2 linked regions of the Planctomyces sp. SH-PL14 genome follow. The protein of the gene in region 1 interacts with the protein of each later gene in a pairwise test. Links are inferred from orthologs where the notes say so. Each region holds a gene or a part of one and is shown in the gene's direction. Other genes may lie near its edges.

Region 1 (10,787 bases):
GCACACGGACGTTGCCGACCTGAGTCCGGCGTTTCTGCCGTTCCTCCCGCATCCGCTCCAGGGCCCGCACCCGTCCTTCGTTCCGCGTCCGGCGGGCCTTGATTCCGGTGCGGACCCAGACCTCTTCGGCGGCGAGCTTCTTGTCGAAGAGCGCCTGCTGCTGGGCTTCCGCTTCAAGGAGCGCCTCGCGGCGGACAAGGAAGGTCTTGTAGTCGCAGGTCCAGTCGAACAGCCGGCCCCGCTCGACTTCGATGATCCGGTTGGCGATCCGCTGCAGGAAGGCCCGGTCGTGGGTGACGAACACGAGAGTCAGGCCGGACCGGACGAGGAACTCTTCGAGCCATTCGACCGCCGCGATATCGAGGTGGTTCGTCGGCTCGTCCAGCAGCAGGACGGTCGGATCCGCGGCGAGGGCCTTACCCAGGAGGACGCGGCGTTTCATTCCCGACGAGAGCGATTCGAATCGCGCGGTCTCGTCGAGCCCCATCTGGTCGATGATCTCTTCAACGCGGTGTTCGAGCTGCCAGCCCGTTTCGGAATCGAGTTCCGAGTGAAGCCGGTCCAGTTCCCCGGGATCGGCATTCCCCGTGCGGTGCAGCTCGCGGAGCCGCGCAACGACCGTTCCGACGGCGCCGAGGCCGCCGCAGATCTCCTCAAAGACCGTGTGGTCGCCGCCGTCGGGGACATCCTGCGTGAGCCGGGCCACGCGGACGCCGCGGGCGAGCTGGATCGTCCCGGCGTCGGGGCGCAGGTCCCCGGAGAGGAGCTTCATGAACGTGCTCTTCCCCGCCCCGTTGCGGCCGACGAGGCCGATCCGCTCGCCGGGCTCGATCGAGCAGGAAATCCCGTCCAGAAGGGGGATTCCGCCGTAGGTAAAACTGAGATCCCTGACTTCGATGCTCGCCATGGCCTGCGTGGTCGCTCCTTCGGCCTTTCCCCGCGACCTCCGCGACATTCGGCCAAGACCGTCGATGTATCCGCTCGGCGCGGGGGTGACAAGCCACTCCGAACGGCTCTGACAAGAGAGCCGTCGCCTTTGATACCACCCCAGTGAACTCGCTGACGTCGCGGATGGCGACTTGAGGCACGGAGTGTCACCAAGCCCGAGACGTGGAACCACAGAGGCAGAGAACGGGGATCTTCTCCTTCCGGAAGAGATTTGAAACACAGAGGCACAGAGGACACAGAGAGGGACGGCAGCAGAAGAGACGTTTGTGAAGCGGCTCCGGGAGAGGAAGAGGAGCCACAGATGAACACGGATGGACACAGATCAAGGCCGGGAACGCGGTCCCACAGCCCCCGTCGTGCCTCTGGATTCGTCACTCTCCGTGGTCTCTGTGCCTCTGTGTTTCAAAATCCGAAGGCTTATGACATGCGGCGATGCCGGCGGAGACCGAGCTGCGGATGGGCCCCCTGGGAAACGCTGGACGCCATTTCCGGACCGCGTACGGCTCAATCCTCGACTCGGTCGTGTCCAGGCGAATCGCAAATCTGTGTTCATCCGTGTTCATCGGTGGCTCATTTTTTCTTGCCCCCGATTCGAAGGGCGCCGCCGCGAGGGGGACCGATTCGGCAGTTCCCGCCGCACCGGTCCGTCAAACTGTGCAGGCTGGCGACTTTTCTCTGGACACTCTGACCGAATTCCGCCTCCCACCCCGAGTCGCCATTGAGCAGGCCGGCCAGGGGTGCCGAAACCGAATAGGCGTGGTTTTCTGCTTGGGGCATGGAACGTCGTGAACGCAACCTCGACCACTGCTGCTCTGACGTCTGCGTTCGTTCGCGGGCGAATGGTCCTTGGCGTCCTCGGCCTCCTGGTCGTGACCGCTGCGGTCCCCGCGTCGGCCCAGGACGTTCCTGTCCTGCTTGAAGACGTGCTGAGCGCGCCGGCAGACGAAGATCCGCCGATGCCGCTCCTCTCCGGCAGCCTCTTCGAGGAAGAGATTCCGCAGTTCGACCTCTTTGAAACCGAGCCGGTCTCGGCCGAGTTCGCGGAGGAGATCCCGGCGATCGGTCCCGAAGCCGGACCGGTGATGTCCGGCCCGCTCGTTCCGATGGCTCCGTCGGTCTGTCCGCCGACCGGTGGCGGCCCCGCATGCTGCCTCCGCGGGCGGGACCATGTCGGCGACCTGCTGTTCCACTCGGCGATGGGCCAGTGGCTCGCCAGCCGGGAACCGATTCTCGAGTGGCACAATCCGTTCTTCACCTGGAGCGACTGCTGGGTCATTCCGGCCTGCCGCTACCGGGACTACTGCCGCTGCCAGAGGAGTCTGCAGTTCGATGCGCCCGTCGGAGGGACGGGATACGGCGACCGCTCGTTCGGCGATCATCTGCGGGCGATGCACTGTGCCATGCAGTGCAAGTGGGTGAACTTCCGTCCGGGGAGCCAGTACCTCCGCGGCTGCATGCCGGAGGGGTATTACCTGCTGCCGTTCATCCGGTCCGCGCCGAACATCGACTTCCATTCGGCTCCGCTGAATCCGGACATGGCTTCCGAATCGGCCGAGACGAATACGCTGGAGGCCCGGGCCGCGGACGGCGACGCCTACAAGCCGATCACGATGGTTTCGGTCGACATTTCGCTCCCTGAAGGTTCGCTTCCGACGGACACGGCGAAGGAGAGCTTCAGCAAGGTGACGCCGCGGATGCATGTTCCGGGGACAGGGCGGAACTGGTGTGCCGTAACCTTCCAGTGGAACGCGTCGCTGCTGAATCACCAGCCGCTCTACTTTGAGGACGTGAACCTGGAACGGCACGGATACTCGTGGGGCCTCGCGCAGCCGGCGGTGTCGGGGGCGAAGTTCATGGGGACGGTGCTGGCGTTGCCGTACCTGATGACGGCGTATCCGCCGCACCTCAACCGGTATGATCTGGGGAATGCCCGGCCGGGAAGTCCGACGCCGTACGTTCATCAGCGGGTGCCGCTGCACCTGGATGCGGTGCTGGTGGAGGCGGGTGTGATCGCCGGCTTGTATCTGCTGATTCCGTGATGGGCTGGACCGACAGGGACCGGGCATCGGAAGTGCCCCCCATCGTCAGGTTGCCCGTCCACCAATGTCTTGCGGCGCGGTCATCCCGCCCCCGTCGATCAGCGCGCGGGATCGCCTTCCCTGTCTCTGTGATCTCTGTCCCTCTGTGTTTTCTTCTTCCGGAAGGTTTTGAAACACGGAGACGCGGAGGACACGGAGAAGAAGAGCAGAGAGAAGGGGCCGGCGCAGCCGTTCCCGGCACTGGGTTAAGTGTTGATCGGCCGCGGGGGCCGACGCCGCGGCTCGGCCGGAGCCTCGCTCTCCGCGGGGCTGCTCGCCACCGGCGGTCGCCCTGTTTTCTCCCTCCCGCGACGGCAAACTTTGACGCCGCGCAGAGACGAGAGGTATAGTCCAATGGTGTCTCGTGGGGTTCGGTCGCGCCGCTCGGTCCTCTGTCGCCCCGTCCCCGATCCTGTCCGGGGGTCTGCATGTCCGATATCGACGTCGACGATCTGCCGAGCTTGAACGAACATGACTCGCTCAAGCGCGTCGGAAAGTACGTCATCCAGAAGAAGCTGGGTGCCGGTGGGATGGGGACCGTGTTCCTCGCCCTCGACGAAGACTTGAACCGCCCCGTGGCCCTCAAAGTGCTTCCCCGCGAGAAGGCGGAGAACCCGGTCCTCGTCAAACGCTTCAAGGCCGAGGCGCAGTCCGCGGCCCAGCTCCACCACCGGAACATCGTCGGCGTCTACGAGGCGGGACAGGCGGACGGGCTGCTCTACATCGCCCTCGAATACATCAACGGGACCGACGCGCTCGAACTCCTCCGCAGCCGCGGCGTCATTCCGGTGAAGCGGTCGATCGAGATCGTCCGCGGCGTGGCCCAGGCGCTGCAACATGCGGCGGAACGGAACATCGTCCACCGCGACATCAAGCCGTCCAACGTGATGATCTCCAAGGACGGGGACATCAAGCTGGCCGACATGGGGCTGGCCCGCTCCATCGACGCCGAGGCGGACACCGGCATCACCCGCGCCGGCACGACGGTCGGGACGGTCGACTACATGGCCCCCGAGCAGGCCCGCAACAGCAAGGCGGCGGACGTCCGCAGCGACCTCTATTCGCTCGGCTGCACCTGGTACCACCTGATCACCGGTCAGCCCCCGTTCGGTGACGGCGACATGGTCGCCAAGGTCCACGCCCACGCCGTCAAGCCGCCGCCGGATCCGCGGCGGCTGAACGACCGGATTCCCGAGGCGATCGTGGCCGTCATCCAGCGGCTCATGTCGAAAAAGCCATTGGAGCGCTACCAAACCGCGCAGGAGCTGATCGACGATCTGGCGAACCCGAACCTACACCGCCAGGGGGTGACGAACGACGTCCTTGCCTCACTGCGGCATGAGCATGTTCCGAGCGCGATCGAAGACGAAGAGGAGGACGAACCGCCGCCGTCCGCTGCGACCTCCCGGTCCGGAAAGTCCCGCTCAGGACCAGCCGCCCGCGCCGCCGAACCGGAATCGAACTCGGGTAGGAACAAATCGTCCTCGGCGAAGTCGCGGCCCAAAAGCACGTCGGCTTCGCGCCCCGCGGCGGGGGCGGGGGTGGGGGCGGCCTTCGAAGACATCGATGAGGATGAAGACGTCGGGGCCAAGAAGGCGAACCGACGCAAGACGGGGGGCGACCGGAGCCTTCCGGAGCGGATGGACGCCCCCAAGGAGACCGGCGGCGGGTTCTCGCAGATCTCGATCGACCCGGTCTTCTTCCAAATCGGCCTCGTTGCCCTGCTGATCGTGGCGGTCGTCGGGACCGTGACGTGGTATGTCCGCTCGATGAAGACGGACAACATTGACGACCAGGGGAATCTGGCGGCCGCGCTGCAGCGGAAGGAGCTGAACGCCGCCCCCGAAGTCCCCACGGTCCAGCCGAACACGGCTCCAGCGCCGATGCCGGAACCGGAAAAGGTGGTGGAGCCCCCGAAGGCTCCGGAACTCAAGCTGACCGGCCCCAAGGACGACACCCCGTTCCCCGGAGTGCCGGAGGTACAGCTCAGCAACAAGTCGATCTATCCGGCCTGGATCCCCTACACCCGCGGCTCCGCTCCGGAGGACGTCCCGGTTGTCAAGGTGCGACGGTTCCGGACCGGGTCCGGCGAGATCGCTTCGCTGGCGGCGCCCGGCAACAGGGACCGCGTCGTCTTCGAGTTTCAGGACGAAGGGCCGCACCGGATTCCGGTCGGGAGCCTGTCCTCGCTCAAGTGGGTCGGACTGCGGGGGAAGGACATCCGTCCGATCCTGGTGCTGGTGGGGAGCGTTGCCGAAGGAAAGGGGGCGCTCGGCTCCAACCGCGGGGTCGTCAAACTCGAAGGGGTCGACCTGTTCTGGAACGCCCCCGAGGGGACAGCCGGAGCGGCGATCGCGATGCAGGGGGGAGAACTCCTCCTTCGCAACTCGACCCTGACGGTCTCGGGGAACCCGACGGCGCTCCTGGGTCTCAAGGGGCAGGCCGGCATCACGAGCCGCGCGGTCCTCGAAAACGTCGTCCTGCGGGGCGACGCCGGGGACGCGATCCGCATCGACGGTCCGGGTGTGGAACTGGTCGGCGGCAACGTCGCCTGCCTCACGCCGGGCGATTCGCTGACGGTCAATGCCGCGGAACGGGTCCCGCCGCCGCAGCCGCCGGGCGACCGGGTCATCCGGCTGTTCAACTCGACGTTCGTGACCGCCGGCCGCTTCCTCTCGGCGCGACATGACGGGACGAAGCCCCCCGCGGCGCTCGATGTCCGTCTCGGGCACACCGTCGCCGCGCTCGCCGGAGATCCGAAGTCGCCCGCCGGGGCGATCCGCGTCTCCAACTGGCCAGACAGCCCCGCCGATGCGGCGGACGATCCGCGCCCCCTGGCGTTCAAGCTGACGGGAGACACCTTCCGCCTCACCGGCTGGAAAGTCCTTACGGAACCCGCCTCCGGCAACGCGGTGACCGACGCCACGAGCTGGCGCCTCTACTGGATGCAGGCTCCTCCCTCGGAAACGTTCCTCCCGAGCCCGCCCGAGTCGTTCCAGAAGCTGCTGCCGCGGCACTCCGCAGAGTCGCAGGCGACCCTCGCGGCGGCGATCCAGTGGGCGGAGCGGGACGTGGCGGATCAGGTGATCGGCGCGAAGTTCGCCACCTTGCCGCATCCGACCGAAGGGCTGGCCGAGCATGTCGAGGCGTTCGCGAACCGCCCGACGATCGCGGCGCTTCCCGCCGGAGGACCGGAGACGCGGTTCGACCTCAAGAAGTCGCAGACCCTCGCACGGTTCCTCAGCAGTGAAGTCCCCGACGGAGCCCGCGTCGTGCTGTTCGGCGCCGGGGTCAAGTTCCTGGAGCCGGTCGCGCTGAAGAAGAAGACGCTCACGATCGTCTTCGAGCAGACCGAGGGGGCGCCGCTCGAACTCCAGCCGCAGTCGAAGAGCGGCAACGAGAAAGAAGGCCCCGAGGCCTGGATCACGCTGTCCGAGGGGGCCAGGGTCGAGATCATCGGAGGACGGTTCAATCTCCTGCACTCCCGTGGGAAGCAGCACCCCAAGAGCTTCGCGCGGGTCAGCGGCGGCACGCTCATCCTGACGCGGTGCGACATCGAAGGATCGCAGTCGGCCGAGGCTCCGGCACTGCCGCTCGTCGGGGCCGCGGATTCCGGCGACTCGCGGATTCTCGTCCGGGAAAGCCTCGTCCGGGGGAAGGGACCGACTGTCCTCCTGGGCGCGCCCAAGAGCACGGTCATCGTCCATCAGTCGGTGCTGCTGACTCCCGGCAACGCGATCGAAGTCGCCCAGGACGTGACGGGAAGCGTACTCTCGCTCGACGCGGCCACCATCTCGGCGGGAACCAATGCCATTCGGCTGGCGGCCGACCTCAAGGGGGACGCCCGGATCTTCAGCGCGGACTCCCTGTTCATCCCGCCGACTGCGGATGGGGGGATGCTCGTTCAGGATGACGCCAGCGCGGCCGGGAAGTCGATCCTCTGGTGGGGACGGGCCAACGCCTACTCCGGCCGCCTCAAAGGGTTCCTTTCGTCGACGCAGATTCCGGCCAGCCCGGACTTCGAGGAGACCTGGACCAAGGTCTGGGGAGCGGGGCGCGATCTCCGTCCCGCCACCGGCCTGGAGGCGGTCGTCCTGGCGAGTCCGCTCGGCAAGCTGTCGGATCTCCAGCCCGAAGACTTTCAACTGAATCCGACCTGCCTGGCAGCGGGATGGAGCGAATCGGGCGACGCCGCAGGCGCGGATCCGAAGAAGGTCGGAGTTCCGGCCTCGGCCGTGGCGGCCACGCCGACCGGGTCGTCCAAGACGTCTCCTGCCAATCCGCCGGGGAAGAAACCGACGTCGGGTTTCTGAAGGTCCGGCGGATGGCGGCAAGTGCCGGCGGGTTGTTAAACACCAAGGCACCAAGGGGAGCACCAAGAGCACGAAGTTGTCCTCTCACGGAGGAGATTCTTTGTGGCTTGGTGTTTCGCTTTTTGATCCGTTCCCGGACGGTTCTTCGCGGGCAGCCGGACGCAATTGAGGTCCCGCGCTTCCCTGGCGTACGCACTCGGGTGGGCGGTTTGGCCGTCGTAGCCCGCGGCCTGATCTCCGGCGCGGGTGTTGCCTGTCCAGCGGACGGGCGAGTCTTCCGGGGGCCTCAACCGGCAGAGAATTGCCTCGCCGTTTCCGGAGGGCCCCGCCCCGAGTCCTTGCATTTTGTGGACGTCAAGGGCAACATTCCTTGTGTGGCCACCTGCCGCATCCCTTCAAGTTCGACCGACTCGGCCTGCCCCACCTGACGCCGTCTTCCTCTCCGGTACGACGGCCACTTCGCTCCCCATCGTCTTCCGCCCTCCCGCCTACCTCCCGCTATGCCACGTCCCGCCAATTCCGGATCGCGCACGCCCCGTCCCGAAATGGGCTCCTTCGACCGCAACACGCCTCCCATTCGCCGCCGCGCGGGTGAAGGTGGCGGCGGCGCCGACCCGAACGACTTTGGCGGAGACATCGCGGACGATCCCCGCTCCCAGACGATCGACCGCTCAGAGCTTCCACAGGACGATGAAGAGGACCTGTCCGACATCTACAACCCGTCGGACGTCCGGTACGAGGAGGTCAAGAAGAGCGAAATCAACATCGCCAACCTTCAACGGATGACGATGAAGGAGCTGCTCGACCTCGCCCGCAACGAGAAGGTCAGCGAATACACGGGGCTCAAGAAGCAGGACCTCATCTTCCGCATCCTGAAGGAGCGGACCAAGATGAACGGCCTGATGTTCGGCGAGGGGACGCTCGAGATCCTGCCCGACGGCTTCGGGTTCCTCCGCAGCCCGGACTATCACTACCTCCCCTGTCCGGACGACATCTACGTCTCGCCGAGCCAGATCCGCCGATTCGGCCTCCGCAAGGGGGCGACCGTCGCCGGCCAGATCCGGCCTCCCAAGGAGAACGAGCGGTATTTCGCCCTCCTGCGGGTCGAGGCGATCAACGGCGAGGACCCGAACGTCCTGCCGGACAAGGTCCCGTTCGACGACCTGACCCCGTTCCATCCGAAGGAGCGGCTGACGCTCGCTTCGGAATCGGCGGACATGAGCACCCGCGTGGTCGATATGGTCGCACCGATCGGGTTCGGCCAGCGGGGGCTGATCGTTTCGCCTCCGAAGGCGGGCAAGACGATCCTGCTGCAGCAGCTGGCGAAGGCGGTCCTCAAGAACCATCCGGACGTGTACGTCATCGTACTGCTCATCGACGAGCGGCCCGAAGAAGTAACCGACATGGAGCGGCAGGTCAAAGCGCCCAACTGCGAAGTCATTTCCAGCACGTTCGACGAGCCCGCCAGCCGGCACATCCAGGTCTCGGAGATGGTGTCCGAGAAGGCCAAGCGGATGGTCGAGTACGGCCACAACGTGGTGATCTTCCTCGACTCGATCACGCGGCTGGCCCGGGCCTACAACACCGAATGTCCGAACTCCGGGAAGATCCTCTCCGGGGGGATCGACGCGAGTGCGCTGCAGCATCCGAAGCGGTTCTTCGGCGCGGCCCGCGCGGTGGAAGAAGGGGGCTCGCTGACGATCATCGCGACGGCCCTCGTCGACACCGGCTCGAAGATGGACGACGTCATCTTTGAAGAGTTCAAGGGGACGGGGAACACCGAGCTGCATCTGGACCGGCGGATGGTCGAGAAGCGGGTGTGGCCGGCGGTGGATGTGAACCGTTCCGGGACCCGTCGTGAAGAGTTGCTGATGGGTGAGGAGGAGCTCAAGCGGGTCTGGATTCTTCGTCGTGTTTTGAACGACATGAATCCGGTGGAGGCGATGGAACTGTTGACGAGCCGGATGCGGCGGACGAAGTCGAACGATGAGTTTCTGATGACGATGAATCTGACCTGAGCGCCGAAGCGGCGGCGGCTCAGCACCTCACCGGGTCCAGGGGCACCCTGGTGGGGGATGCAAGGGGGCAACGCCCCTTTGCCCGCCGGAGGCTTGGCCGTCGGGGGATATCTGAAGGAGTGAGTGTCCAAACGCGGACACCATGTCGTATGCCCCCTCACCAACCCGCGGGGATCCCAAAGCGAGCGGTGAGTCCTCAACGCCGCTTCCACAAAAGGGTGTCCTTTACATACCACGGTTCCTCATTGAAGCGCCTCCGGCGGCAAGGGGTTGCCCCCTTGACCCCAGCCGCCGTGGCATATTGGGTTTGAGCTATGGAAGCCGTGCCGGCTGGGACACGGTTTGACCCAAAACGAACGAGGCCCGCCAGAAGCGGGCCTCGTCTCATTTTCTGATTCACTCGGCCGGTGGAGCCGGCGGCGGCATCTCCATCCGCCGATAGTCACCCAGCTCCGGTGCCCAGGTCTTCTGAGCGACTTCCGGCTGGTTGATTTGCTCGTACAGGAAGACGTGGACGATCTCCAGATCCCCCGAAGGCCCCACGAACTTCGTCGCCTTCGTCAGGTGCGTCTGCGGATCGATGATCACCATCATCTCCGAGAGCTGCCGGCGAGCCGACGGCTCGGCGGGGAGGCACTGCAGGACAACATGCTGCTCGTCCGCCCGCAGGACGCTGAGCTGGAACCGCTCCTTGAGGTCCTTCACATTGACGTCGACGACGCACGGCAGAGCCACCTGCGGCTGGGTAATCCCGGCCCACACATTGTCCCACGAGCCGACGACCCGCTGGATCCCCGCGTCCTGACGCGGCACTTCCAGCGTCTGGAGCGTCCGGTACTTGTCATCGGCAACCGTCACCGACATCCCGTCCCACACGAGCGATTCCGGGGCGTCCGTGCGGAGCGTGAACCGCTGGCCGTCCGTCCCGATGATCTTGCTCTCCGTCCCGACAGGGATCGGAGCCGGCTGGATGCGGTACATCCCGGTGTTCGGAGCGACGAAGACGAACCGGCCGACCGCGCGGGTTTCGAGGTTGAACGCCCGGTCGTAACGATACCGCTCGAACGAGAGCTTCAGGTTCTGAATGGAGGCGGTGCTCTTCTGCCACTTCTCGAGGACCTGATTGAGCTCGGGGCTGATCCCCGACTCAGCCGCCACCTGGTCGACACGGACGTTCGACACGAGGCGGATCGGGCTGTGCTGCTCCTTCCGGTCCGCCACCGTGACGGGGAGGTCGCAGAACCGCAGGTCGTCGATGTCTCCCGTGGCGCGGGAGAGGGTGAGCTCGATCGGACCGACGAACAGGGCCTCCGCCTTGTCGCGGGGCATGGCCCGCAGGACAACGAACTGCGGCGACTCGGACGCAATCGTCCACTCGAAGCGGTGCTCGAGGGCGTCGCGGGAGACGGGGCCGAGGAGGTCCGCGGCCA
Region 2 (10,659 bases), 6.3 Mb from region 1 along the record:
GCCGCTTCGCTGACCGCCCAGGCGGGACCGGAAGCGGAAGAGGAGGATGACGACGACGGGGGCTTCCAGCTCTCGCCGATCGCGCCGCTGGGGGGAGCCCTCGTCGGGTCGCCGACGTCGCTGCTGTCGTCGGCCCCGGCGAAGGACGAAGCCCCCGCCGCGATCCCGATGCTGGAGCCGGTCAAGGGGGCTGAGGCTCCGGTCGAAGCTCCGGCTCGTCCGCAGAACCCCGCCGACGCACTGCTCGACATCGCGATGCAGGATGACACCGAGTCCGCCCGCCGCCGCAAGAAGCGGTCGGCGACCGGCGGTGTGCGGACGGCGTCCGGCGGGCTGATGATCTTCTGCCCGTACGGCTGCCGCGTGGAGGTCAAGGAGCAGCATCGCGGGATGACCGGCCGCTGTCCGCGCTGCCGGGCCCCGTTCATCGTTCCGGTCGATCCGCCAGACTACTCGGTTTCCAAGTCGAAGGGGGCCGGGGACAAGTCGGCCGTCGAACAGTCGGTCGCCTACGGCCGCTGGATTCAGGACGCGCACCTGCACGTCGTTCCGCCGGAGAAGCTGGTCCTCAAGCCCGACAGCCTCGTCAAGGTGTTCACGAACGTCGACCTCGGCTTCGGGCCGGAGGGTATGGTCGTGGTGACGCTCGGCAAGAAGGCCGGGGGAATGTTCGGCGGCGGCGACAAGAAGGATCCGCGGGACGTGGTCCTTCAGCATCTCAAGGAAGGGAAGCCGCCGGCGGAGATTCCCGCCGCGGACAAGCTGTTCTTCAAGCCGGAGCAGCTCCAGGAAATGCGGGTCGTGCAGCCCGTGGCCAACCGCTCGCAGTCGATGTTCGCCGGCGTTCCGGTCTTTGGGGGCGGCCGCATTGCGGTGCAGCTTCCGTCGCTTGCCGACACCGATCCGCCGCGGTACCTGTCGTTTGGGATTACGGAGTTCCGCGCTCTGGCGCAGGCCGTTTCCGAGCTCTACGGTCTCGTGGACTTCGGCCGTGACTGCGGGATCCCGATGCAGGATCAGTTCACGGAGCACCGCTGCACGTACGGCGGGGCGTTCAAGTCGCTCAACAACCTTGAGTTTTACAAGGCGGACCCGACGGTCAAGCTGGTCACGGTCGGCTGGAAGTGTGCCGGCTGCGGGTTGACGATGAGTGAAGAGGGGCGGGCGAAGGCGGACTTTGGCGGCAAGGGGGCGAAGGGGATCGCGAAGGCGAAGTGTCCCAAGTGCCAGCAGAAGTTTGGCGAAGTTCGTCTGGAAGGGTTGCCGCCGGCGGCGCCGGAAGCGGAGCCGGCCCCAGCGACGTAGATCATGTGGTCCGGCGGTGCGCCCCTTACCTGGGGTCCAGGGGGCCCCCCTGGTGGGGAGTGCAGAGGGGCAACGCTCCTTTGCCCGCCGGAGGCCTGGCCGTCGAGAGTTGCCTGAAGGATCTCGTGTCCAATCGCGGACAGCGTGCCGGATGTCCCCTCACCAACCGGCTGTGATTTCAGGGCGAGCGGTGAGTCCTCAACGCCGTTTGCTCAAAGGGGACGTCCGTTGTGTCCCACGGTTCCTCAACGAAAGCGCCTCCGGGGTCAAGGGGGCCAAAGAAACAACACAGGCCCCCTTGACCCCGGGCTGCCGTGGCACGTTGTGTTTGAGCTGGCAGAACCGTGCCTGCCAGGACGCTGTTCGAGGTGGCGAGTGTTGACCTCTTCGGGCGCCTCGCCATCACTCCGGCCGTTCACGCACTGATCCGGAGCGGCTCCGAGTCGTCGGGCCGCTCCATCAGGCGGACTTTCTCGCGGACCTGGTCGATCTGGATCGCAAGCCGTTCCTGGATCCCGGCCAGCTCCGTGGCCCGGGCGGACAGGACTTCGCCGAACTCCCGGATCTGCTCCTCCCGCTCCGTGAGTGCTTCCGTGTCGATCGGCAGCGTGGCGAACTCATGGGCGGTATCGGCCTCCCCCAGTGGGGCGAACTCCGGAGAGACCTCTTCGTCGGCGGCCCCGCGAACCGCTTCCAGCAGGGCCATCGCGCCGAGCTCCTGCCGCTCTTCGGACGCACTGACCCGCTCGATCTCCGCCTCGAGAGCGTCCAGAAGCTGCGGCATGGTCATGTCCGCCGGATCGGCCGTGTCGTCGGCGGATTCCGGCGGCGAGAGATGAGCGGCGTCGAACCGCTCGCGGAGCGTCGCGGACCGCGTCGAGCTGGCGGTCGCCGGTCGGGCGTGGAACCGCAGGTCGACGCCGCCGATGCTGATCAGTTCTCCCCCCAGGAGTTCGGCTGAACGCGTCGCCACGCCGTCGATCCGCAGCGACGGAGCGGGGACGAAGGCTTCGATCGAGACCTCGGTCTCCGTGGCCAGGATCAGACAGTGCAGCATCGGCGTCGACGTCCCTCCCAGCTGGAGGTCGCACTGGCTGCCGGCGCCGATCAGGAACCGGTCCTTCTGGATCGGGCGGCAGGGAAAGCTCGTCTTCCCCCGGACGATCTCCAGCCACGGGCCGGCAGCAGGAGACCAGGTCCCTGCAATTCGCGGTTTGTGCTCTTCCATGAATCCATCCGCCTCGCGTTGGCCGTGAGGAAGGGGTGCGGGCTGTCCCGTCGGGCCGGTTTCGGTAACTCAATGCGGGAGGCGTCCAGGCGAACTCGCTCCGCCGGACTTTCCGTCGTCCTACTGGACATCGTCCGGTGCCGGCGGGCAGGAATACCGAAAAACGGCGCGTCCGCGGCGGATGTAGCGTTTTGCATGGCCGCGAGGCACGCGGCGAGGCAGCCTGGGAAGACTTTGAGGCCCGCCGGATCAGGCTGGAGTGGAAGCGGAAATCTTTGCCGCCATGGCGTCCCAGAGGGCGATGCGGGCTTCGAGCGACGCGACGGCGGCTTCCTCGGCCCGTTTCCAGAGCTCGGGGTCGTCGCCGCAGGCCCGGGTCACGAGCCGCATCGCGAGGGGGCCGTGCGCTTCGCCATCGAGCGAAATATGGCGGTCGAGGTAGTACAGGAATCGCCCGAGCCGATGGGGAAACCGCTGCGAGATGTCCGCCACCAGCCTGCGGAAGACGCGCGGCAGGAGGTCTTCCCGCCCGAACGCGAAGGCCGACACGATCGTCGGCATGTCGCCCGAGTCGATGATGCGGAAGGTCTGCCGGACGAACTCCGCTGCCGCGGGGGGAATCGCGGGGCCGGCGAGCGCCGGCTCGAGCGGGGTCCCCGCCCGGATCTCCCGGATCAGGCTTTCGGACCCTTCCAGGGAGGCCCCGGCTTCCGTCATGGCGCTGCGGTAGAGGTCGAAATGGCTCAGCGGCCGCTGTTCGTCGTCGAGGTCGGTCTCTTCTCCCAGCACGATCTCGTTAATCATCCGGGCGCTGATCGGGTCGGCCGGCGGGGTCCACGGCACGGTGATCGTCGTCAGCTGCCGCTGGAGCGTCTTGACGAGGGACATGAAGTCCCAGACCGCAAAAACGTGGTGCTCCATGAAGGTGGTGAGGCCGGCGAGGTCCCGGATGGCGTCGTAGACGGGGTGCGAGAGCAGTCGGCCCCGCAGAGGTACGAGGCGGGCGTCGATCTGGGCCAGCGGGCTGGGCGTGGACATGGGGGAACCTGAGGGGCGCGTCGCGTGTCTGTGTCGGGAGTCTACCGGTTTTGCCAGCGAGTTCCGACGCATGGCGCGGCGGTCGTCCGCGGGCGGTTGTGGCCGTGTGTTCACCTGGCCGGGTCTGTTGGAATAATTCGTCCTGGCCGGTGGAGGACGCAGTTCCGTCGATTCGCCGTGGCCGAGGGAAACGAGAGGCGGCGGCGGCCGGTCGAATCGGGGGGCTGGAGGCCGAATGACGGGACAGAGCGGGCCAGGAAACCGAAAACTTTGGGGGCCAGCACGATCCGCAATCGCGCCGTTCCGCGACGCGCTTGCAGAGATCCCCGGGCCGTCCTTATACTTTTCGGCCTTTCGTTGAGCCCGCAGTTCGAAACCGCGATCCGCGGTTGGCGAACGCGTTCCCCTTGCAGGCGGTGTTCCACTTGCAGACGAGGTCCGGAACGATATAGTTTCGACCCCTTCCGCGTCGAAACACGATCCCGCTAGCGTAGCTCAACGGCAGAGTTCCTGTTTTGTAAACAGGCGGTTGTGGGTTCGAATCCCTCCGCTAGCTCTGATGGAAACCGAACTTGCGGCAACGCGGGTTCGGCGGAGCCGGGACGGTGTTCCGGTTCGAAATGAACGGTCGGCGACGACCAGTCCGAAATTGACAGATCCGGGTGAATCGCCCGGTTGGAAAAATCGGGGAGATACCCAAGCGGCCAACGGGGCCAGACTGTAAATCTGGTGGCTCTGCCTTCACAGGTTCGAATCCTGTTCTCCCCACTGATGTAACTCGCCGTCGGGAACCCGCTCTCAGCCAGAAATGGCTGCGGCGAAGACTGACGAGGACAATTTGTTCGAGCCTTCCGCCCGCCAGGCGAAGGGGCCGTCCAGTGACCCTGGCCGGCCACCAGGTGCTGGCTGCCGAAAAGCTCTCCCCCTGCGGGTGTAGCTCAATGGTAGAGCTCCAGCCTTCCAAGCTGGTGGTGAGGGTTCGATTCCCTTCACCCGCTGTGAGTCGTCGGTGATCGGTTTCCCGTCTTCAGTTTCAAGCTGGGGGCGAGCGGCCGAAAATCGAAAACTCTCTGCTGCTGTAGCTCAGCTGGTAGAGTGCGTCCTTGGTAAGGACGAGGTCCTGGGTTCAAATCCCAGCAGCAGCTTCCGGTATGTTGCCGGTCGTGTCGGCGTCGGTCGCGGTTTAGATTTCCAGTGACGTGCCAGGACGCCCGTGAGTCCATATCGAACAGCCGAGTCGGCTGTCGTATTCGCAGAAAACCATTCGTAACTGGGAGTTGGAGCAAGAGAAATGGCGAAGGAAAATTTCGTTCGCACGAAGCCGCACGTCAACGTGGGAACCATCGGGCACATCGACCACGGTAAGACGACCACGACGGCGGCGATCCTCGCCGTTCAGTCCGCTCGCGGTCTCGCCAAGATGAAGTCGTACGCCGATATCGCCAAGGGCGGTACGGTCCGCGACGAAACCAAGACCGTGACCATCGCCGTCTCGCACGTCGAGTACGAGAGCGACCTCCGTCACTACGCTCACATCGACTGCCCGGGTCACGCCGACTACATCAAGAACATGATCACCGGTGCCGCCCAGATGGACGGCGCGATCCTGGTCGTGTCCGCCGCCGACGGCCCGATGCCGCAGACCCGCGAGCACATCCTCCTGGCCCGCCAGGTCAACGTGCCCGCCCTCGTCGTTTACCTCAACAAGTGCGACCTCGTCGACGATCCGGAGCTCCTCGAGCTCGTCGAGATGGAAGTCCGCGACCTGCTGAACAAGAACGGCTACCCGGGCGACACCGTGTCGATCATCCGCGGCAACTCCCGCGCGGCTCTCGACACCCCGCAGGATCCGGCCTGCCAGAAGTGCATCATCGAGCTGATGACCGCCCTCGACAAGGACATCCCGGAACCGGCCCGCGAGCAGGACAAGCCGTTCCTGATGGCGATCGAAGACGTGTTCTCGATCTCCGGCCGCGGTACCGTGATTACCGGCCGTATTGAACGCGGCAAGATCAAGGTTGGCGAAAAGGCCCAGATCATCGGTCTCCGCGACACGCAGGAAACTGTCGTGACCGGCGTCGAAATGTTCCAGAAGACCCTCGACGAAGGGATCGCCGGCGACAACGTCGGTCTGCTCCTCCGCGGTACGGGCAAGGACGACGTCGAACGCGGCCAGGTGCTCGCCGCTCCGAACTCGGTCAAGCCGCACACGAAGTTCGAGTGCGAAGTGTACGTGCTGGGCAAGGAAGAAGGGGGCCGCAAGACCCCGTTCTTCAGCGGATACCGCCCGCAGTTCTACTTCCGCACGACGGACGTGACCGGCGGCGTCAAGCTGATGGGCGGAGCCGACATGTGCATGCCTGGCGACAACGTCAAGCTGGAAGTCGAGCTCGGCAAGCCGATCGCCATGAACGAAGGTTCCCGCTTCGCGATCCGCGAAGGGGGCCGCACGGTCGGTTCGGGCGTCGTCACCAAGATCCTCGCCTAGTTGTTGAACTTCCGAAGCCCGGCGATCTTCGCCGGGTTTCGGCTTTGCCGGATCGCCGGCTGCCGCGGGGAGTGAATCCCGGCGGGAAATCGAATGAATGGTCCCGGCGGCGGACGAATTGAAGAGCGTCCGCTCAGCGGATCAGTGAAAGCAGTCGCGAAGGCTGGCGGGTTTGGGCCCGGCGGCCTTTGTGGTCTTCCAGAATCAGGACGCCTGCGTCAGGCGGTTGGAGTCGATCATGGCCCGTGAATATGTCTGGCTCGAGTGCACGGAAACGAGCCTCCGCACTTACCGGACTCCCAAGGAAACGCGCGGCACCGAGCGGCTGACGCTGAAGAAGTACAACAAGAAGCTCCGCAAGCACACCGATCACAAGGAATCGCGGAAGAAGTGAGGAAGTCGTCAGTCGAGGGTTTTCAGTCGTCAGTCAGGGTCTCTGGCTGAGAACTGGCAACCGAAGGCTGGAGAGCTCCTTCAGACGAGCGTAGCTCAATTGGCAGAGCAGCGGATTCCAAATCCGCAGGTTGAAGGTTCGATTCCTTCCGCTCGTGTTCAATTCGGAAATCGAGTCCCTGGCGACAAGCAAGCGAACGGAAGTCCATGTCGAAGGCGTTGGACGATCAATCGATGTTCTCCGCGTTCTTCGGGACCGGGATCTTCAAGCGGACGCAAGGGCGGCTGGTTCGTCAGGCGACCGCCGTGGCGATCTTCGCGCTGGCAGTCGTTGGCTGCTGGCGGCTCAAGGAGACCCTCCTGAGCGACGCGCCTCGCGCGGTGAACCTCGGGGTTCCGGTGGCTCTCGCGGCCGTGGCCGCCTGGGGCGCGTACCGCATCGTCAACTACCCGCCGTTCGCCAACTTCCTGATCTCCGTTGAAGCGGAGATGGCCAAGGTCAACTGGCCGAGCTGGGAGTACCTCCGTCGCGCCGCAATGGTGGTGGTCGGCGTGATGTTCCTGTTCGGCGCCTACCTGGCGATCTGCGATTACCTGTGGGTCGCCTTGTTCCGCCTCATCGGGTTCCTGGAAATCAGCGCCTGAGGTTGGCGGTACGGGTCGTTGCGAAGGATTCGCGGGCCGTTGATGCGGGCGCCGTTGTCGCCTATGCCGCAACGTCAAGAAAACGCAATCGTTGTGGCTTGAAATAATTTAACCGTTCGTTGAAAATGCTCCCCCCCATGAGCGAGCCGGAAGACACGACCGACGACGCGCACGACGGCCAGGCCGTTGCGGCCTCCGCTGCGCCGGAGGAGTCCGCGCCGGAAGCTCCTGCCGCCGCGGCAGTTCCGGAGTCTCCTTTCCGCTGGTACGTTCTGAAGGTTCAGAGCAACCGCGAGAAGAGCATCAAGGATTCGCTGCTGAAGCGGATCAAGATGGAGGGGCTCCAGGAGCACTTCGGCGAGATCGTCATTCCGACCGAAAAGGTCGTCGAGACGAAGAACGGCAAGCGGAAGGTCCGGGAGCAGAAGCTCTTTCCGGGCTACATGATGATCAACATGGACCTCAACGACGAGACGTGGTATCTCGTCCTGGGCACCACCGGCATCGGCGACTTCACGGGGGCCGGCGGCAAGCCGATTCCGATGTCCGATGTCGAGGTCTCGCGGATGCTCGGCCTGGATGTTCCCGTGGAAGGGGACGCCGAAGGGGCTGCGGCAGCCGGGGCCAAGGACGCCACCCCGCAGGTTCGCTTCAGCGTTGCGGTCGGCGAGCACGTGAAGATCAAGGAGGGGGCCTTCGAAAGCTTCGAAGGGACCGTGGACTCCCTGGACTCGACCAGCGGCAAGGTCAAGGTGCTGATTCAGATCTTCGGTCGCCCGACCGAGGTGGAGCTTGAGCACTGGCAGGTGGAAAAGGTGTAGGGCTGGCCGCTTCCGGTGCTCGGAAGTCGGGGGACACGTTTCAGAATACAGCGGCGATTTTGTTGGCAGCGACCGGTTGTTGACCGAGCGATTGGAATAGAGGGACGGCGATGGCTAAGCAGAAGACCGCAGAGGTCAAGGTTCAGATCCCGGGTGGCCAGGCAACGCCGGCTCCTCCGGTCGGTACGTCGCTCGGACCGCACGGTGTGAACCTCGGGCAGTTCGTCAAGCAGTTCAACGACGCGACGCGCGACCTGAACGGGATGATCGTTCCGGTCGTGATCTCGATCTACAACGATCGGTCGTTCGACTTCGTTCTCAAGAGCCCGCCGGCGGCCGTCCTTCTCAAGAAGTACGCCCAAGTCGCCAAGGGTGCGGCGAATCCCCGGACCGAGAAGGTCGGGACGGTGACCAAGGAGCAGGTCCTGGAGATCGCCAAGACGAAGCAGAAGGATCTGAATTCCCCCAATATGGATCACGCCTATCGGATCATCTGCGGGACCGCCCGCAGCATGGGGATCACCATCGTCGAGTAGTCGGCCGCGGCCCGAAGTTTTTAGAACACAGTTTTCGTCGGTGGATCATGGCCAAGCTCTCCAAGCGTCAGAAATTCCTTCAGGAGCAGGCTGCCAAGCTCGGCGTCCTGGATCTCCCCAAGGCGGTTGCCGCCCTCAAGAAGTTCGAAACGAGCCTCCCGGCCGGCATCAAGCCGTCGAAGCTCGATCAGACGATCGAAGTCTCGATCCGTCTCGGCGTCGACCCGAAGCATGCCGATCAGATCGTTCGCGGTTCGATCGTCTATCCGCACGGGATTGGCAAGTCGAAGCGTGTCGTCGTCTTCTGCCAGGGGCCGAACGTTCAGGTCGCCCTGTCGGCTGGGGCGGAGCACGCCGGCGGCAAGGAGCTCGCCGACAAGATCAAGGAAGGCTGGATGGATTTCGACGTCGCGATCGCGACGCCGGACATGATGGGCGTCGTCGGTCCCCTGGGCCGCGTGCTCGGTCCCCGCGGCCTCATGCCGTCGCCGCGGGCCGGGACGGTCACGATGGACGTCGCCAATGCGGTTCGGGAATACCGGGCCGGTAAGGTCGAGTTCCGCTGCGATGACGCCGGAATTGTCCACACGATCGTCGGCAAGATGTCGTTCTCGGAAGAGCAGCTCACCGACAACGCCAATGCCCTCCTCAAGATGATCCAGACGCTGAAGCCGACCGCCTCGAAGGGGCAGTACGTTCGCAGCGTCACGATCTCGGGGACGCAGACCCCGGGTGTCCGGATCCTGGCCTAGTTTTCGTTTTGCCCCGGCGTCCTCTGCCGGGTGAGCTTTGCTGTCGGCTCCATTTGGCCTGCAGCCCATAGCCTTCAGCCTCTCGTTGGAATCATGAGTAAAGTCGTCAAGCGTATGTTGATCGACGACCTCCGGAAGCGTCTGGGGGAGAGCCGGGACATGCTCGTGCTCGATACGTCGAAGATGACGCCCAGTGTGGACAACCGGTTCCGTCTGTCTCTCGTGCAGAAGGGGATCCGTGTTTCGACGGTCAAGAACTCGCTCGCCCGCGTCGCACTGCGGGAAGCGGGGCTTGACGAAATGGCCGGTCTCCTGAAGGGCCCCTCGCTTCTGGCGTGGGGTGGGGAAGACGTCGTCCAGCTCTCCAAGGAGCTGGTGAAGTGGTCCCAGGACGTCAAGGAGATCGCGATCAAGGGCGGGGCCATCGATGGTCAGGTTCTGGATGCCAAGGGCGTCGAGGATCTGAGCAAGAGCCCCGGTCGCGCCGAACTGCTCTCGAAGATTTCGGGACTGCTTCTCAGTCCGGCATCGCGGCTGTCAGGTGCCCTGTTGGGACCGGGAGGTTATCTCTCCGGTCAGGTCAAAGCGCTCTCCGAGAAGGAAGGCGCGGAGAAGGCCGGTGCAGAGAAGGAAGGAGACGCCGCATAGGAGCGCTCCTCTTTTCCGATCCCAGCTGAGCTCGTTTTTCTGTTTATTCCTAACACACGCGATCACGCGAAAACTGAGAGAGAACCATGTCCAAGGAATTTGATTCGGCGACCACGGAACTCGGCGACAAGCTCGTCGGCCTCACCCTCCTCCAGGCCAAGGCCCTGGCGGACTACCTCGAAGAAGTTCACGGCATCAAGCCGGCTGGCGGCGGGGCCGTCATGATGGCTGCCGCTCCGGCTGGCCCGGGCGCTGCTCCGGCCGCTGCTGAGAAGACCGAGTTCGACGTCATTCTCGCCGCTGTCGGTGAGAAGAAGCTCGAAGTCATCAAGGTCGTCCGCACGATCACCGCTCTGGGCCTGAAGGAAGCCAAGGACCTCGTCGAAGGGGCTCCGAAGCCCGTCAAGACCGGCGCTCCGAAGGAAGAAGCCGAGAAGATCAAGAAAGAACTCGAAGCGGCCGGCGCCAAGGTCGAGCTCAAGTAGTTTCGGTTGTCGGTTGATGGCTTTCGGTGGTCGGCTGCGAATTGCTGATAGCCGAAAGCTGACGACTGAAAACTCTCAGCAATCCCAACTCGCGTCAAATTCGGCCGGGTTGGGATTTCGCATTTGACAGCATGGATGGCTGCGACGTAGTGCAAATCTCTCGCCAGTCAGTTGGCGCAGGGGGATTTGCTGCCTATCATTCGGATTGCCGACCTTCCCGCAGGAGAGGTCTCTCCACAGAAGTCAGCCGAGGGGCGTGGATTTCCGCGCCGCTCGTGTCTTCGTTGAGGGGCCGGGAAATCGGCGTCGACTGTTCCGGC

The links.
Region 2: the proteins of rho (region 1) and nusG interact in binary tests that used the Escherichia coli proteins (3 or more experiments, as listed by UniProt). The link is inferred for Planctomyces sp. SH-PL14 from one-to-one orthologs.

What each region holds. Positions count from the first base shown.
Region 1 is NZ_CP011270.1:8,393,648-8,404,434, forward strand. Bases 7,253-10,120 are described here. They hold rho (transcription termination factor Rho), read left to right. Parts: upstream 7,253-7,884; coding sequence 7,885-9,357; downstream 9,358-10,120. Other genes in these bases: VT03_RS32365 (serine/threonine-protein kinase), read left to right, coding at 7,253-7,339; VT03_RS32375 (hypothetical protein), read right to left, coding at 9,754-10,120. Also shown: VT03_RS32355 (ATP-binding cassette domain-containing protein), read right to left, coding at 1-907; VT03_RS32360 (hypothetical protein), read left to right, coding at 1,788-2,987; more of VT03_RS32365, read left to right, coding at 3,455-7,252; more of VT03_RS32375, read right to left, coding at 10,121-10,787. UniProt on the Escherichia coli protein: Facilitates transcription termination by a mechanism that involves Rho binding to the nascent RNA, activation of Rho's RNA-dependent ATPase activity, and release of the mRNA from the DNA template.
Region 2 is NZ_CP011270.1:2,142,156-2,152,814, reverse strand. The notes cover bases 6,337-9,076. They hold nusG (transcription termination/antitermination protein NusG), read left to right. Parts: upstream 6,337-7,234; coding sequence 7,235-7,918; downstream 7,919-9,076. Other genes in these bases: rplA (50S ribosomal protein L1), read left to right, coding at 8,502-9,076; rplK (50S ribosomal protein L11), read left to right, coding at 8,029-8,454; secE (preprotein translocase subunit SecE), read left to right, coding at 6,660-7,097; rpmG (50S ribosomal protein L33), read left to right, coding at 6,337-6,453. Outside these bases: VT03_RS08380 (hypothetical protein), read left to right, coding at 1-1,305; VT03_RS08375 (FHA domain-containing protein), read right to left, coding at 1,721-2,533; VT03_RS08370 (DUF3050 domain-containing protein), read right to left, coding at 2,783-3,571; tuf (elongation factor Tu), read left to right, coding at 4,863-6,059; more of rpmG, read left to right, coding at 6,298-6,336; more of rplA, read left to right, coding at 9,077-9,206; rplJ (50S ribosomal protein L10), read left to right, coding at 9,300-9,854; rplL (50S ribosomal protein L7/L12), read left to right, coding at 9,941-10,339. UniProt on the Escherichia coli protein: Part of the processive rRNA transcription and antitermination complex (rrnTAC). The complex forms an RNA-chaperone ring around the RNA exit tunnel of RNA polymerase (RNAP).